DNA from 2 places in the Plantactinospora sp. GCM10030261 genome. Region 2 is predicted to be linked to the other one. Evidence: riboswitches for the same ligand, from Rfam matches in the RefSeq annotation. Region 2 holds a riboswitch; the other holds the start of a gene.
The links. Region 2 has a riboswitch for S-adenosylmethionine ahead of thrC (threonine synthase). Riboswitches for the same ligand answer to the same signal wherever they lie in the genome.
Positions count from the first base shown of each region.

Region 1: linked by a shared signal. The riboswitch ahead of ACFQUZ_RS23510 (ABC transporter substrate-binding protein) and the one ahead of thrC (threonine synthase) in region 2 are both predicted to bind S-adenosylmethionine.

Region 1 is NZ_JBHTDD010000022.1:77,085-83,740, reverse strand. It holds gene ACFQUZ_RS23530 (protein kinase) at 1-1,298, shown strand, start outside; partial or broken gene ACFQUZ_RS23525 (SDR family oxidoreductase) at 1,360-1,527, shown strand; gene ACFQUZ_RS23520 (amino acid ABC transporter ATP-binding protein) at 1,556-2,392, opposite strand; gene ACFQUZ_RS23515 (amino acid ABC transporter permease) at 2,392-3,183, opposite strand; gene ACFQUZ_RS23510 (ABC transporter substrate-binding protein) at 3,218-4,108, opposite strand; SAM riboswitch class IV at 4,348-4,459, opposite strand; gene ACFQUZ_RS23505 (YibE/F family protein) at 4,599-6,029, shown strand; gene ACFQUZ_RS23500 (four-carbon acid sugar kinase family protein) at 6,290-6,656, opposite strand, start outside.
Region 2 is NZ_JBHTDD010000027.1:255-6,910, reverse strand. It holds gene ACFQUZ_RS25630 (alpha/beta fold hydrolase) at 1-192, shown strand, start outside; gene ACFQUZ_RS25625 (ABC transporter permease) at 192-1,094, shown strand; gene ACFQUZ_RS25620 (MFS transporter) at 1,289-2,611, shown strand; gene ACFQUZ_RS25615 (YncE family protein) at 2,796-3,866, opposite strand; SAM riboswitch class I at 4,081-4,211, shown strand; gene thrC (threonine synthase) at 4,222-5,526, shown strand; gene ACFQUZ_RS25605 (GNAT family N-acetyltransferase) at 5,856-6,656, shown strand, end outside.

The DNA of each region.
Region 1 (6,656 bases), on a different contig from region 2:
GGACCGGCATGATCCTCGGCTCCGCCGAGTACGTGGCGCCAGAGCGGGCCGCCGAGGGTGTCTCCACGGTCGCCACGGACCTGTGGTCGCTGGGCGCCACGCTGCACGCGGCCGTCGAGGGAAAGTCCCCCTACGCCCGGTCCACCGCGATGGCCACGCTTACCGCACTGGCCACCGCGCCACCTGATCCGGCCCCGCACGCGGGACCACTGGAGCCGGTGCTCGCCGGACTGCTGCGCCGCGACCCCCGTCGCCGGCTCGCCGCCCTGGAGGTCGAACGGATGCTGCGCGCGGCCATCGGTGGCGCGGTCACCGACGCGCGCGCGGCGGAGGTCGGGCGGCGGGTGCGCGCGCTCCTCGACCAGACGGCAGCCCAGGCCGCGGGGGCAATTCCCGGGGCCACGGGGTCGCCCGTGGGACTGCAGGTCAGGCCGGACGGATCGTCGACCCCGCCCAGTTGGGCCGACCTCGGACGGCCGACCGAGACCGGCGGCGGGGACACGACCGGGCCTGCCCCGGACACCGATGGCCGAGGCCCGATCGAGATCTCGGATGACGATCCGGTCGCTTCGCGGCGCCCCCACCACCGCCGCTCGATCTGGCGCTGGTGGATCCCGCTGCTTGCGGCCGTACTCGCCATCCTCGCCAGCGTCGGCACGATCCTGGTGATCACCCTCGACGGGAATGACACTCCCGAGGACCGCGCCACCGCGCCGATGTGGACACCCGAACCGGGCGATGCCGGGCCGGATGGTGCCGACCGCCCTCCACCGCCGCACGGTCGGAAGCCCCCACCTCCGTTCGCCTGTCTACGCCCGGGTCAGTCGGAACGGACAGTGGCCACGACCCAACCTCCGTTCGGCGACACCTTCGACCCGCCCGGGGGCTGGACCTGGCATTTCGACGCGGCCGGCTTCCAGCTCGCGGTGCCGGTCGGCTGGCGCTACTTCCGGGAGGGCAGCGTCGCCTGTTTTCAGGATCCCCGGTCCAGCCAGGCCCTGAGTGTCGACCCAGCCGTCTCGTTGACGATCGATCCGGTGAGTCACTTCCGCGCCGAGGAGCAACGGGCCATCGGGGATGGGACGCTGCCGGACTACCAACGGATCGGGCTCACCGCACGCCGGGACAGAGCCGAGTGGGAGCTGCGCTGGACCGCGCCGCACGGTGAGCGGATGCGCAGCGTGCGGATGCTGTACGGGCGACCGGGCAAGCGGGCGTACGCGGTGGGTTGGGTCGCCCCGGACGATCTGTGGACAGACGTGGAGCCGGACGTGCTCCGGGCCAGCTTCCGCAGCTGAGGATCACCGACGGGATGGTGACCCGTGCCTCGATTACCGGCGATCCTTGGGGGAAGGGAGTGCCACCATGCCGGAGGAGAAGGTGGAGAAGTTCGGCGGCGACACCCCGCTCGGCCGCGCCGGACAGCCGGCCGAGCTGGCCCCGGCGTACGTCTTCTTCGCGTCCCAGGAGTCGAGCTACGTCAGCGGCGAGGTGCTCGGCGTGACCGGTGGGAAGCCACTGTCCTGACGAACGGGTCGGCCGGGGTTGGACCGGTTCAGAGCACCTGGGACAGGAACTGCCGGAGCCGGGGATGGCGCGGCTCGTCGAAGACCGCTGCCGGCGGCCCAGCCTCCAGCACCATGCCGCGGTCCATGAAGGCGACGGTGTCGGCGACCTGCCGGGCGAAGCCCATCTCGTGGGTCACCACGACCATGGTCATGCCACCGGCCGACAGATCGGCCATCACCGCGAGGACCCCCTTCACCAGCTCGGGGTCCAGCGCGGAGGTGGCTTCGTCGAAGAGCATCACCTGGGGTCGCAGGGCGAGCGCCCGGGCGATGGCGACCCGCTGCTGCTGACCACCGGACAGCTGGGCCGGGCGGGCGTCGGCCTTGTCGGCCAGCCCGACCCGGTCCAGTTGGGCCCGAGCCACCGCGTCGGCCTCGTCGGCGGCCAGCTTCTTGATCCGGCGCAGCGCCAGCGTGATGTTGCGCCGGACGGTCAGGTGCGGGAAGAGGTTGAACTGCTGGAACACCATGCCGATCCGCTGCCGCAACGCGTCCGGGTTGTCGGCGCGCACGCTGCGCCCGTCGAGCAGGATGTCTCCCCGGTCCGGCTCGATGAGCCGGTTGATCGTGCGTAGCAGGGTCGACTTGCCGGATCCGGACGGCCCGATGACGCACGCCGTCCCGCCCCGCGCCACCTCCAGCTCGGCACCGCGCAGCACCCGGTTGGCGCCGAAGGCGAGGTGCACGTCCCGGACGCTGAGGCTGACCGGGACCGCGTCCACGGCGGCCTCGTCCCCGGTCGCGGAGCGGTCCGTCGCGGTGGTCACGGTCGGGACGTTTGTCACGGGGGCGTTCCCCGGGTTCGCGCTCGTGGTGCCGGTCATCAGCGGTCCTCCCGTCGAGGAGTAGGCGGCGCGGCCTCGCCGGCCAGCGCCAGGTCGGTGTCGTCGTCCCCGGTCGGCGCGGGGGCGGGTCGACCGTCGCGCAGCCGGCGGTCGATCCAGTTCACCGCGTGGGTCAGCGGCACGGTGAGCACGAGATAGAAGAGCCCGGCCAGCAGCAGGGCCGACTCGTTGCCGGTGTTGGCCGCGTGGTCCTGACCGATCCGGAACAGGTCCCGCTGGCTGGCCAGCAGGCCGAGGAAGTACACCAGGCTGGAGTCCTTGATCAAGGAGATCAACTGGTTCACCCAGGCCGGCAGCACCCGGCGGATCCCCTGCGGGATGATCACCATGCGCATCGCCTCGCCCCAGGACAGGCCGAGCGCCCGGGCCCCCTCCAGTTGGGCTGCCTCGACGCTCTGGATGCCGGCCCGGAAGATCTCCCCGATGTAGGCGGCGGCGATAAGCGACAGCGCCAGGATGCCCAGCGGGTACGGGTTAGGTCCCCAGATCTCCATGCCGACCGGGGCCAGCCCGACCCCGATCAGCAGGATCGTCGCCGCCGCCGGCAGACCGCGGAACACGTCGGTGTAGACCCGCGCCGGCCAGCGCAACCATCGGGTACGGGCGAGGCCCGCGAAGGCGAGCAGCATCCCGAGTACGGAGCCGAGTAGGGCGGCGGAGACCGACAGCACAAGCGTGTTGCGCAACCCGACTTTCAGCATCTCGGGAAACGCCTGCTTCATGGCCGACCAGTCGAAGAAGGTCGACCACAACGTGCTCAGGACGTCCATCGGTCGGTCACCGCCTCCCTGCGTCGCGTACCGGTCAGGAAGCCGGCGTGGTCGTCGGGGTCACCGCGCCGGTCGGGGTCGCCGCGGCCCCGCTGGGGACGGCGACCGCGCCGCTGCCCGGCCTGAAGTCGGCCGGGATCGGCCGGCCCGGGTAGTACTGCTCCTGCAACCGGCTCCACGTACCGTCGGCGATGACCTCGTCGAGGGCCTTGTTCAGCGCCTCGCGCAGCGCGTCGTTGCCCTTCGCCACGGCATACGCGGTGGGCGCCGGGCTGAGTTCCTTGGCCGCCACCTTGATCTTGCCGCCGCTGTCGGCGGCGGACTTGTCGCCGATCTCGGCCGGGGCGATCCAGGCGTCGGCGGTGCCGGCCTTGAGCTGGTTGACGGCGCCGTTGTAGTCGGGCACCCGCACCGGGTCGAGGTTCTGCCTCGTGGCGTAGTCGTCCTGCACCGTGCCCTGCACGACGACCACCCGCTTGCCGCCGAGCTGGTCAAAGCCGGTGATCGACGAGCCGGCCGGCACGTCCAGGCCGAAGTAGCCGAAGTCGTAGCCGTTGCCGAAGTCCACGGTCTGCTTGCGCGCCTCGGTGATCGTGATGGACGAGCTACCGACGTCGAACTTGCGGTTGTTGACCTGCGACAGCAGGGCGGAGAAGTCGGTGCCGACGAACTCCACCCGCAGGTCGAGCTTCGCGGCGACCGCGGTGAGCAGGTCGTTGTCGAAGCCGGTGAACCTGCGGTCCTTCAGGAAGACGTTCGGCGGTGCGTCGGTAAGCGTGCCGGCGCGCAGTACCCCGGCCTGCACCAACTTGTACGGGTTGTCGGCCGAGGCGGCGTTGTCACCGCACCCGGTCAGCGTGGTGAGGCTGAGAACGACGGCCGCGCCAGCGGCGGCGGCCCTGGTCAGGATGGAACGGATGCGCATGGAGAACTCCAGGATCAAGCACGACCGGCCATGGGCACGGTCGATGGACGGCGCGCCGGATCGGCGTACCGGTGGGAAGGGGTTTCGCGGTTGCTGTTACGCCTGGCGGCGGCGACAGCCGGCGCTGTGCACCCGCATCAGGTCGACGTGCCGGCGTTTCACCAGCAGGGTCCGGACCGGGCGGGGTGGCGCCGCAGCGCGAGCAGACATGGTTCCTCCAGGTCGATGACCTGGAAACCAGGCCACGCTTGCACCGGGGATTGGCCGGTGCCTGGTCTTCACCCGGGGCACCCCACCGCGGAGGAGGGTTGCCGGCCAGCGAGCCGGGGCTTGACGCTGGCGCTCATGACCTGCGGGAAACGCTAGCAGCAGAACCGAGAAGATCGAATATGAGGCCGCTCACCCCGCTGACGGGAGGGATGTCGGCTCGGACCTCCGGCTGGTCGTACCCTCGTCGGGTCGGCTACCGGTCGTGAGGACGAGGACAGCGATGAGCCCTGGGCACCATCACCACACCGAGCGGGATCGCGAGACGATGTCCGGGACGGCCCGCCGGCTCACCCTGGCGCTGCTGATCCCGGCCGTGGTGCTGACCGCGATCGGCATGGTGCTGCTCTGGCCGCAGGACCCGCCGCAGACGCCGACGGGCGGGGAGACGGTCCGGGCCATGGGCACGGTGCTGGCCGTGACGCCCGAGGCGTGCCCGGAAAACCCCGAGCTGCCGGAAGCTCCGGAGGGCGAGGCCGCAACGGGGGTTCCGGCGCCGGTCTGCGGCACCGTCGCGGTGCGGATCACCGACGGTGCCGGTGCCGGCAGCCAGGTGGCGACCGAGATTCCGGCCGGCCCCGGGGCAGTCACCGTTTCCTCCGGCGACGAGGTGGTGCTGCTCCAAATCTCCGACGAGCCGGGGGGCGAGCCGACGTACTCGATCGTCGATCACCAGCGGTCCACCGGGCTGTGGCTGCTCGGCGCGGCCTTCGCCCTGGCCGTCATCGCGTTCGGCCGGTGGCGCGGGGTCACCGCGCTCGGTGGACTCGGCATCACCTTCGCGGTGCTGTTGCTCTTCATCGTCCCGGCCATCCTCGACGGCCGGTCCCCGGTGCTGGTGGCGGTGGTCGGCGCCGCGGCGATCATGCTGACCGTGCTGTACCTCACGCACGGTTTCACCATGACCACGACGGTGGCCGTGGCCGGCACGCTGGCCAGCCTGTCCATCACGGCGGTGCTGTCCGCGCTGTCCATCGCCGTCACCCACCTGTCCGGCATAGCGGACGAGGCCACCAGCTACCTGAACATCACCCAGGGTGATGTCAACATGCGCGGCCTGTTGCTGGCCGGCATCGTCATCGGGTCTCTCGGGGTGCTAGACGACGTGACGGTCACCCAGTCCGCCACGGTCACCGAACTGGCCCGGGCCAACCCCGCGTACGGCTTCCGCCAGTTGTACGGCGCCGCGACCCGCGTCGGCCGCGCGCACATCGCCTCGGTCATCAACACCATCGTGCTTGCCTACGCCGGGGCGTCGTTGCCCTTGATGCTGCTCTTCGCGGCCGGTAACACGCCCGTCGGCGAGCTGCTCACCACGGAGCTGATCGCCCAGGAACTCATCCGCAGCATGGTGGGGACGATCGGTCTGGTGTCCGCCGTACCGATCACCACCGCGCTGGCCGCGCTGCTCGCCACCCGCTGGGATCCCGGCGGGGCGGCCGTGGAGGCGGCGCCGGTCACCGCCACCGGTCCGGCGACCGGCGGAGTCGCGGGTCCGGCCGCCGCCCCGGCCGAGGTACCGCGGCAGACCGAGGCGCTGGGGGCGACACCGCAGCCACCTCCGACACCGGCCGGCACGCCGTGGCAGGACCCGTCCCCGCCGGAGGACCCGTGGGCGGCGTTCGTCGACCGGCACCCCGACGGCCCGCGCTGAGTCGACCCGTCCCACGGCATCCGACACGAGGCATTGCCGGCAATGGTTCGGCCGGTCCCCGTCACCCGCGGCGCCGTGTAGGGGGCCCCGAAAGACTTTGCGCTGCTGTAGCGGACGCAACACCTGTTGTCCGATTATCGGACGATCGGTGTTGCGTGGGTTGCAGCAGCGCAAAGGGAGCCCGACGCCCAGTCCCGGGGGCACCACGTAGGGCGGCGGGCACGTCCAGGGGCACCGGCAGGGGCGAGCAGCGGGGCTTGTCAGGGACAGCGGTGCCAGGCCGTGGTGAACAGGTCCGGGTCGCCGAAGTTGCCCGACTTGAGCAGCAGCGCCAGCCGTGGACCGGGATCCGGGACCATCCACGGCAGCCCGGGACCGACCGCCGGTCCCACCCGCAGCGCCCCCAGGCCCAGGCCGTGCACCACGGCGCCCGAAGTCTCCCCGCCGGCCACCAGCAACCGCCGGACCGCCAGGTCGGCCACCGCGCGGACGGCGATCTCCGCGGTCGCCGCCTCCAGCAGCTCGGCCGAGCGTCCGGCTCCGAGCCGGACCTCGAACTCGGCCACCTGCGCGGGATCGGCCGACGACGAGACCAGCACGGGCTCCTCCACCGACCGGTACGCCGCG
Region 2 (6,656 bases):
GGCGGGGTACGGGTGCTGCCGGACAGCAACGGCACGCTTGTGGTGGACACCAACGGCACGGCCCGCAGCGAGGTGGTGGCCGAACTGGTCCGTGCCGGGGTTGGCGTGGACCGGGTGGTGCCGAGGCGCCGCCTGGAGGACGCGTTCCTCGCGCTGGTCGGGGAGAACTCTCGGGGAAGCGGGGACCGCTGATGTCGCGTACCACGGAAGGCGCTGTCGGGGACGCGGCGCCGGTCGGGCCCGCGGGCGCCGCCGCCGGCTACCGGCCGCGCGCCACCCTGCCGATCATGGCGGAGGTACGGCGGCAGGCCGCCCGTCGACGCACCCAGCTGGCGCTGGGTTTCATGGTGCTGCTGCCGCTGATCGTGCTGGCCGCGTTCCAGTTCGAGTCGGGCGGCGACGACGACAACGGTGGCGGCGAGTTCGGCAGCCTGCTCGACCTGGCCACCTCGGGCGGGTTGAACTTCGCGCTGTTCTGCCTGCTGGTGTCGTCGACCTTCCTGATCGTGGTCGTGGTGGCGCTGTTCTGCGGTGACACGGTGGCCAGCGAGGCGAGCTGGGGAAGCCTGCGCTACCTGCTGGCCGTGCCGGTGCCCCGGGCCCGGCTGCTCACCGTGAAACTGGTGGTTGCGCTCGCGTATTCGTTGCTGGCGCTGTTGCTGCTCACCGGGACCGCGCTGCTCGCCGGCACCCTGCGGTACGGCTGGGAGCCGTTGCGCAGCACCGTCGCCGCGCAGATCCCGGCCGGTGAAGGGATGCTGCGGCTGCTCGCCATCCTCGGTTACCTGTCGGTGGTGCTGCTGGTGGTGGCCGGGCTGGCGTTCCTGCTCTCGGTCAGCACCGACGCGGCGCTCGGCGCGGTCGGCGGGGCGGTGCTGCTGTGGATCCTGTCCAGCATCCTCGACCAGATCACGGCGTTGGGTGTGATCCGCGACTTCCTGCCGACCCACTACAGCCGGGCGTGGCTGGGGCTGCTCTCCACGCCGATGCAGACCGACGACGTGGTGCGCGGGTGTATCTCGGCGGTGGCGTACGCGACGCTGTTCTGGTCGCTCGCCTACTGGCGCTTCACCCGCAAGGACGTCACGAGCTGACACGGCGCCGCGCTTCCTGGGTCGCTGCCGCGCCGGCGGTGCCGCTCGCGGCGGGGTTGTCGTTGCGATCGCCAATCTTGGACAGTTTCCGTCGTATCTGGACGGAACTTGTCCAAGATCCACGCCACCGCCGCATATCGGGTCGGCCAACGGCGACTTGACCTCAACCGCGGTGCAGGTTTGAGGCTTGCCGCATGACACAGGCACGGGGGCGTGACATGCCGGAGTCGAGCCGCGCCGGTCACCGACGAGGTGCACCGATCGGAACTGCCGCCGCGGCCCCGCCGGGCGGCGGGAGTCAGGCGCCGGTCGGGACCACCGCCGTCGCGGCCCCACCGACGCGACGGCGAGCGGCGCTGATCATCCTGTTGGCCGGCTCCACGTTGACCGTACTGGCCGGCGCGGTGCTGGCGCCGGTGGTCGAGCTGTTCCGGACCGAGTTGCGGCTCGGCGGCGCCGCTGCCGGGCTCATCCTCACCGCCCACGGGTTGTCGCTGGCCGTCGCCGGACCGCTTGTCGGCCGGGCGATCGACCGTTGGGGTGTCCGCGTACCGCTGGCCGCCGGTCTGATCCTGTACGGCCTGGCCGGCGGCGCGGGACTCGTCACCGACTCGTACCCGGCGTTGATCGCGACCCGGCTGTTGTTCGGCGTCGGCGCCGCGGTGGTCTTCGCCGGAACCACGCTCGGGCTGCTCAACCTGTACGAGGGCGCGGCACGGGACCGGGCGATGGGCTGGCGGTCCGCCGCCATCAGCATCGGCGGTGTGCTGTTCCCACTGGCCGGCGGGCTGCTCGGCACGCTCTCCTGGCACGCGCCGTTCGCCGCGTACCTGATCGGCGTACCACTCGGTCTGCTCACCCTCCGCGCGCTGCCGGACCACCGGCCGGGCCCGCCCGGCGGCGCCGGGCGCCCGGGGTCGATGGTCGCGCTGCTCCGCGACCGCCCGGCGCTCGTCGGGATCTACGGCCTCCAGGCCACCTGCACCCTGCTGTTGTACGCGGTGCTGGTGTTCCTGCCGCTGCGGTTGGCCGAGGTGGGCGTCACCGACACGACGGTCGTGGCGATCTTCGCCGGCGTCCAGTCGCTGGTGATGACGCTTGTCGGGTTGGGCTACGCGCGGATACGCGGCCGGTGGGGGCAGCGCCATCTGCTGGTGGTCGCGTTCGCCACCTGGTTGGTGGCCCTGACCGTCCTCGGCCTGACCGGCGCCACCGCACTGATGCTGGCGGCGTCGGCCGTCTTCGGCATCGGTATGGGCCTGGCCGTACCGGCGTTGACCGTGCTGGTCGCCGATCATTCGCCGGTCGACCGGCGGGGCCAGGCCACCGCGTTGCTGGCCAGCGCCATCTTCGCCGGTCAGTTCGTGTCCCCGCTGCTGCTCGGGCCGGTTGCGGCGGCGGGCTCGACCCGCGCGGCGTTCCTCGCCGCCGCCGCGCTGACCGGCGTCATCCTGGCCGTCCTGTCCCTCTCGTCGAGCTTCGGCCGCTCCAGGACGACGACATGCGTCCCCCGATGACCCCGACCGAACGGCCGGACCCCAGCAGGTGAAGCGAGTTGAACGGCAACACCACCGGCGAGCGGTCGGCACGCCGTCGCGCCACCGAGATCGGCTGTACGGAACGGGCGCCGCAAGCGCAGGCTCGGCCGGGTGCGCGGACACCCGGCCGAGCCGCCTCAGATTGCCGGTTTGTTGCGCGTCCTCACGACGTGGGGACGAGGGTGCGCAGCACCGGCGACGTGCCGTCCTGGTGAGTCACGACCGCGTACAGCCGCGTGTCAGCGGCGCCCCAGGCCAGGCCGCGCGGCGCGAGGTCGTTGGTGGCCGTCTCCCGTACTCCGAAATCGTAGGTCCAGTTCGGCTGGTCAGCGGTCACTTCGTAACCGAACAGGTCGGTGCCGTCGGCACTGGGGTTGCCCGAGCCGAGCGCGAGCTGGCCGGCGCTGGCGATGCCTACGGCGGTGGGGTAAGCGCCGCTCGGGTAGGTGCGCATGGTCGACAGGCCGACCACCGACCTGAGGGTGTGGTACTGCGCGCCTTCAGCGGTCACCAGGTCCGCACCGTCCGCGGTGACAGCCAGGTCCTGCACGATGCTCGGCACGTCGATGGCACAGGGCCCCGGCCCCCAGCAGATCGGATCGGGTGCGCCGCTGGTGATGTCGTACGTCTTCAGTTCGGTCATGCTGAGGTCGCGGGCCGCGACGATGAGCCGGGTACCCCAGCCGTCCCGCTCGGAGACCGCGAGCAGCGGAACGCCCTGGACGGTTGGCAGCCACGTGTCGTGAGTGGTGATCGCTCCAGTGGCCAGGTCCAGTGCGTTGACGCTGCCGCCGAAGTTCTGCGAGCAGCCAGCGCTGAACCAGAGCTTGCCGACGGCAAGCGCCACGTCGCCCGGGCAGGCGGCGCCGGTGTCGTACCGCTTGACTTCCCGCCGCTTCTTGAGGTCGTGGACGGCGACGGCATTCGCGCCGTTTAGCGCGGCGTACAGGCGGGTGCCGTCCGCGCTGAGGGCGAGCCCCGACACGCGGGTCTGTCCGTCGATGGTCCGCAGGACGGTGCCGTTCTGGTCGGCCACGACGATTCGGTCACCGCCGGCGAGGTACACCTCCTTGCGCGCCTCGTTCACCTGCATGTCGGCGTACGTGGACAGCGGGAGCGGGGTAGCGGTGTCCCCGGTGATCCCCGCAGCCGAGGCGGGGACCGCCACGGCGAGCGTCCCCGCCATCGTGATCATCGATGCCAGTACTGAGCCGGTCACTATGCGAAACCGCACGTCGCGGTCTCCCTTCGGTCGTCCCCGTGACCCGGAGGCCGGCTGGGGCGCTCCGGGCGGGCGACAAGATCGTCGCGCCACCGGATCAAGCGCTCATCCGGGCATGTTCGTTACATCGCAGAGCAATTGCGGCCCGAGAGCCGGTTCGTCCAGTGGATGGGACGGCGGCGGGCCGGCGTCCGGAACGCGCGTTAGGCTGACGGGACAACTTCATACCTCATCCAGAGGGGCTGAGGGATACGGCCCGATGACGCCCCGGCAACCACCTTCGTGCTCGACGACGACCACACAGGCAGGTGCCAATTCCGTCCCCGTCGCAGGGTGCGATGCGGGGAAAGATGAGAGGACCCGCGACATGACATCGATCGTCGAATCCACCACTCAGCCCGTCACCGAATCCGGCCCGGCCGCGCCCAGTCCGGCTCGCGCGCTTGTCTGTCGCGGCTGTGGCACCGAGTATCCGCTCGCCGCACAGCACGCCTGTTACGAGTGTTTCGGCCCGCTGGAGGTCGGATACGACCAGGCCGCGCTGGCCCGGGTGACCCGCGCCGACATCGAGCGCGGGCCGGACAACCTCTGGCGGTACGCCGCTCTGCTCCCGGCTGGCCAGGACCCGGCCACCCGGATCACCGTGAACCCGGGGCTGACGCCGTTGGTGCCGGCAGCGGCGCTCGCCGCCGAGTTGGGTATCGCGGCACCGCTGTGGATCAAGGACGACAGCGCCAACCCCACCCACTCCTTCAAGGACCGGGTGGTGTCGGTGGCGCTGACCGCCGCGCACGGGCTCGGCTTCGCCCGCTTCGCCTGCGCATCCACCGGCAACCTGGCCAACTCGGTGGCCGCGCACGCGGCCCGGGCCGGGGTGCCGTCGATCGTCTTCATCCCCGCAGATCTGGAGCGCGGCAAGGTGGTGACCACCGCCGTGTACGGGGGCGAGTTGGTGGCCATCGAGGGCTCGTACGACGACGTGAACCGGCTCTGCAGCGAACTGGTGGAGACCGACGAGTTCGCCGACACCGCGTTCGTCAACGTCAATGTCCGGCCCTACTACGCCGAGGGCTCGAAGACCCTCGGGTACGAGGTGGCCGAGCAACTCGGCTGGCGCATTCCCGAGCAGGTGGTCATCCCGATGGCCAGCGGTGAGCTGCTCACCAAGATTGACAAGGCGTTCGCCGAGCTGGTGGAGATCGGTCTTGTCGAGGCCCCGGCGGGTGGCTGGACGGTCTTCGGGGCCCAGTCCGCCGGGTGCAACCCGATCGTCACCGCGCTGCGCGCTGGCACCGACGTGATCGCGCCAGTCCGGCCCACCGGTATCGCCAAGTCGCTGAACATCGGCGACCCGGCCGCCGGGCAGTACGCCCTGGAGGCGGTACGGCGTACCGGAGGCTGGATGGACGAGGCCACCGACGACGAGATCCGGGCCGGCATCCGGCTGCTCGCCCGGACCACCGGCGTGTTCGCCGAGACGGCCGGTGGTGTCACCGTCGCGGTGCTGCGCAAGCTCGTCGAGTCCGGCCGACTGGACCCGGCCCGGGAAACCGTCGTCTACAACACCGGCGAAGGGCTGAAGACCCTCGACGCGGTGGCCACCGAGGTGGGCCCGACGCACCAGGTGCGCCCATCGCTGCGGGCCCTGCGGGAGGTCGGGTTGCTCGGCTGACGCCGGCTCGCGGATATCGGCCGACCGCCGACGAATGAAGCCTTGTCGGCGGCCCGGTCGAGCCGTTCGGTGGAAGTTGCGACTTCGCTCAGTAGCTGGGATTTTGCCCTGCGTAGAGAGAAAACCCCCACCGGGGACTTGACGGCGCGAATTGCGACGCGCAAGATGCTCCGTGCGGGAGGGCGCACCGCCGGAGACTTTCCAAGCTCTACGATCCGACGCCGGAGGCGTTGTGGGTGCGTCCCTCCCGACCAAAACACTTTCGCGGGTGGCCGGGGGGGCGGCGAAATTCGCTCGCGCCACCAGCTCGCGTCGTTCACCGTCAAGGTATGAGCATCGACATCGTTGCCCTCGACCCGCCTGACGAGGCAACCGTCGAGCAGGCATACCAGGTTTTCGCCGCCGGCATCCGCGCCGAGACGCCCGACTTCCCGCCGCTGACCCGGCAGACCTACGCCGCCGCCCTCCGGAATCCGGCGCCGGGGTATCGAATCCTCCGGTTTGTCGCCCGGCTCGGGGGTGTGGCCTCCGGATACCTCGAGGTACAACTTCCGGAACTGGACAACGTGGACAATGCCGCCGTCGAGCTTTACACGCATCCGGAGCATCGGCGTCGGGGAGTGGGCCGGGCGCTCCTCGACCACGCTCGCCGGGTCGTCAACGGCCTGGGTCGTAAGCGGATCACCGGGATGACCGTGGTGGCACTGCCGGGCGGCGCCTTCCGCGACGCCGCCGGCCAGCACTTCGCGTCCGGGTCCGGCGCCGTGTCGGCGCTGGCCGAGGTGCGCCGCCGGCTGGAGGTGCCCACCGTCGACCAGGCCGTGCTGGACCGGAGCCTCATCGAGGCGTACCGGCACGCCGCCGGCTACTCGCTGCTGCGGTGGCAGGATCCCACGCCGGACGAGTATCTCGCCGATGTGGCGTACCTGGAGAGCCGGCTGTTGGCCGACGCCCCCTTGGGTGCTCTCGAATGGGAGCCGGAGAACGTCGACGCCGAGCGGATCCGGCAGACCGAGATCCAGTGCCGGCGCCGGCGCCGACGACTCGCTCAAGCGGGTGTACGCCACGACGCCACCGGCCGGATCGTCGGCTGGACGATGCTGCACCTGCAGGACGACGCCCGGTGGCAC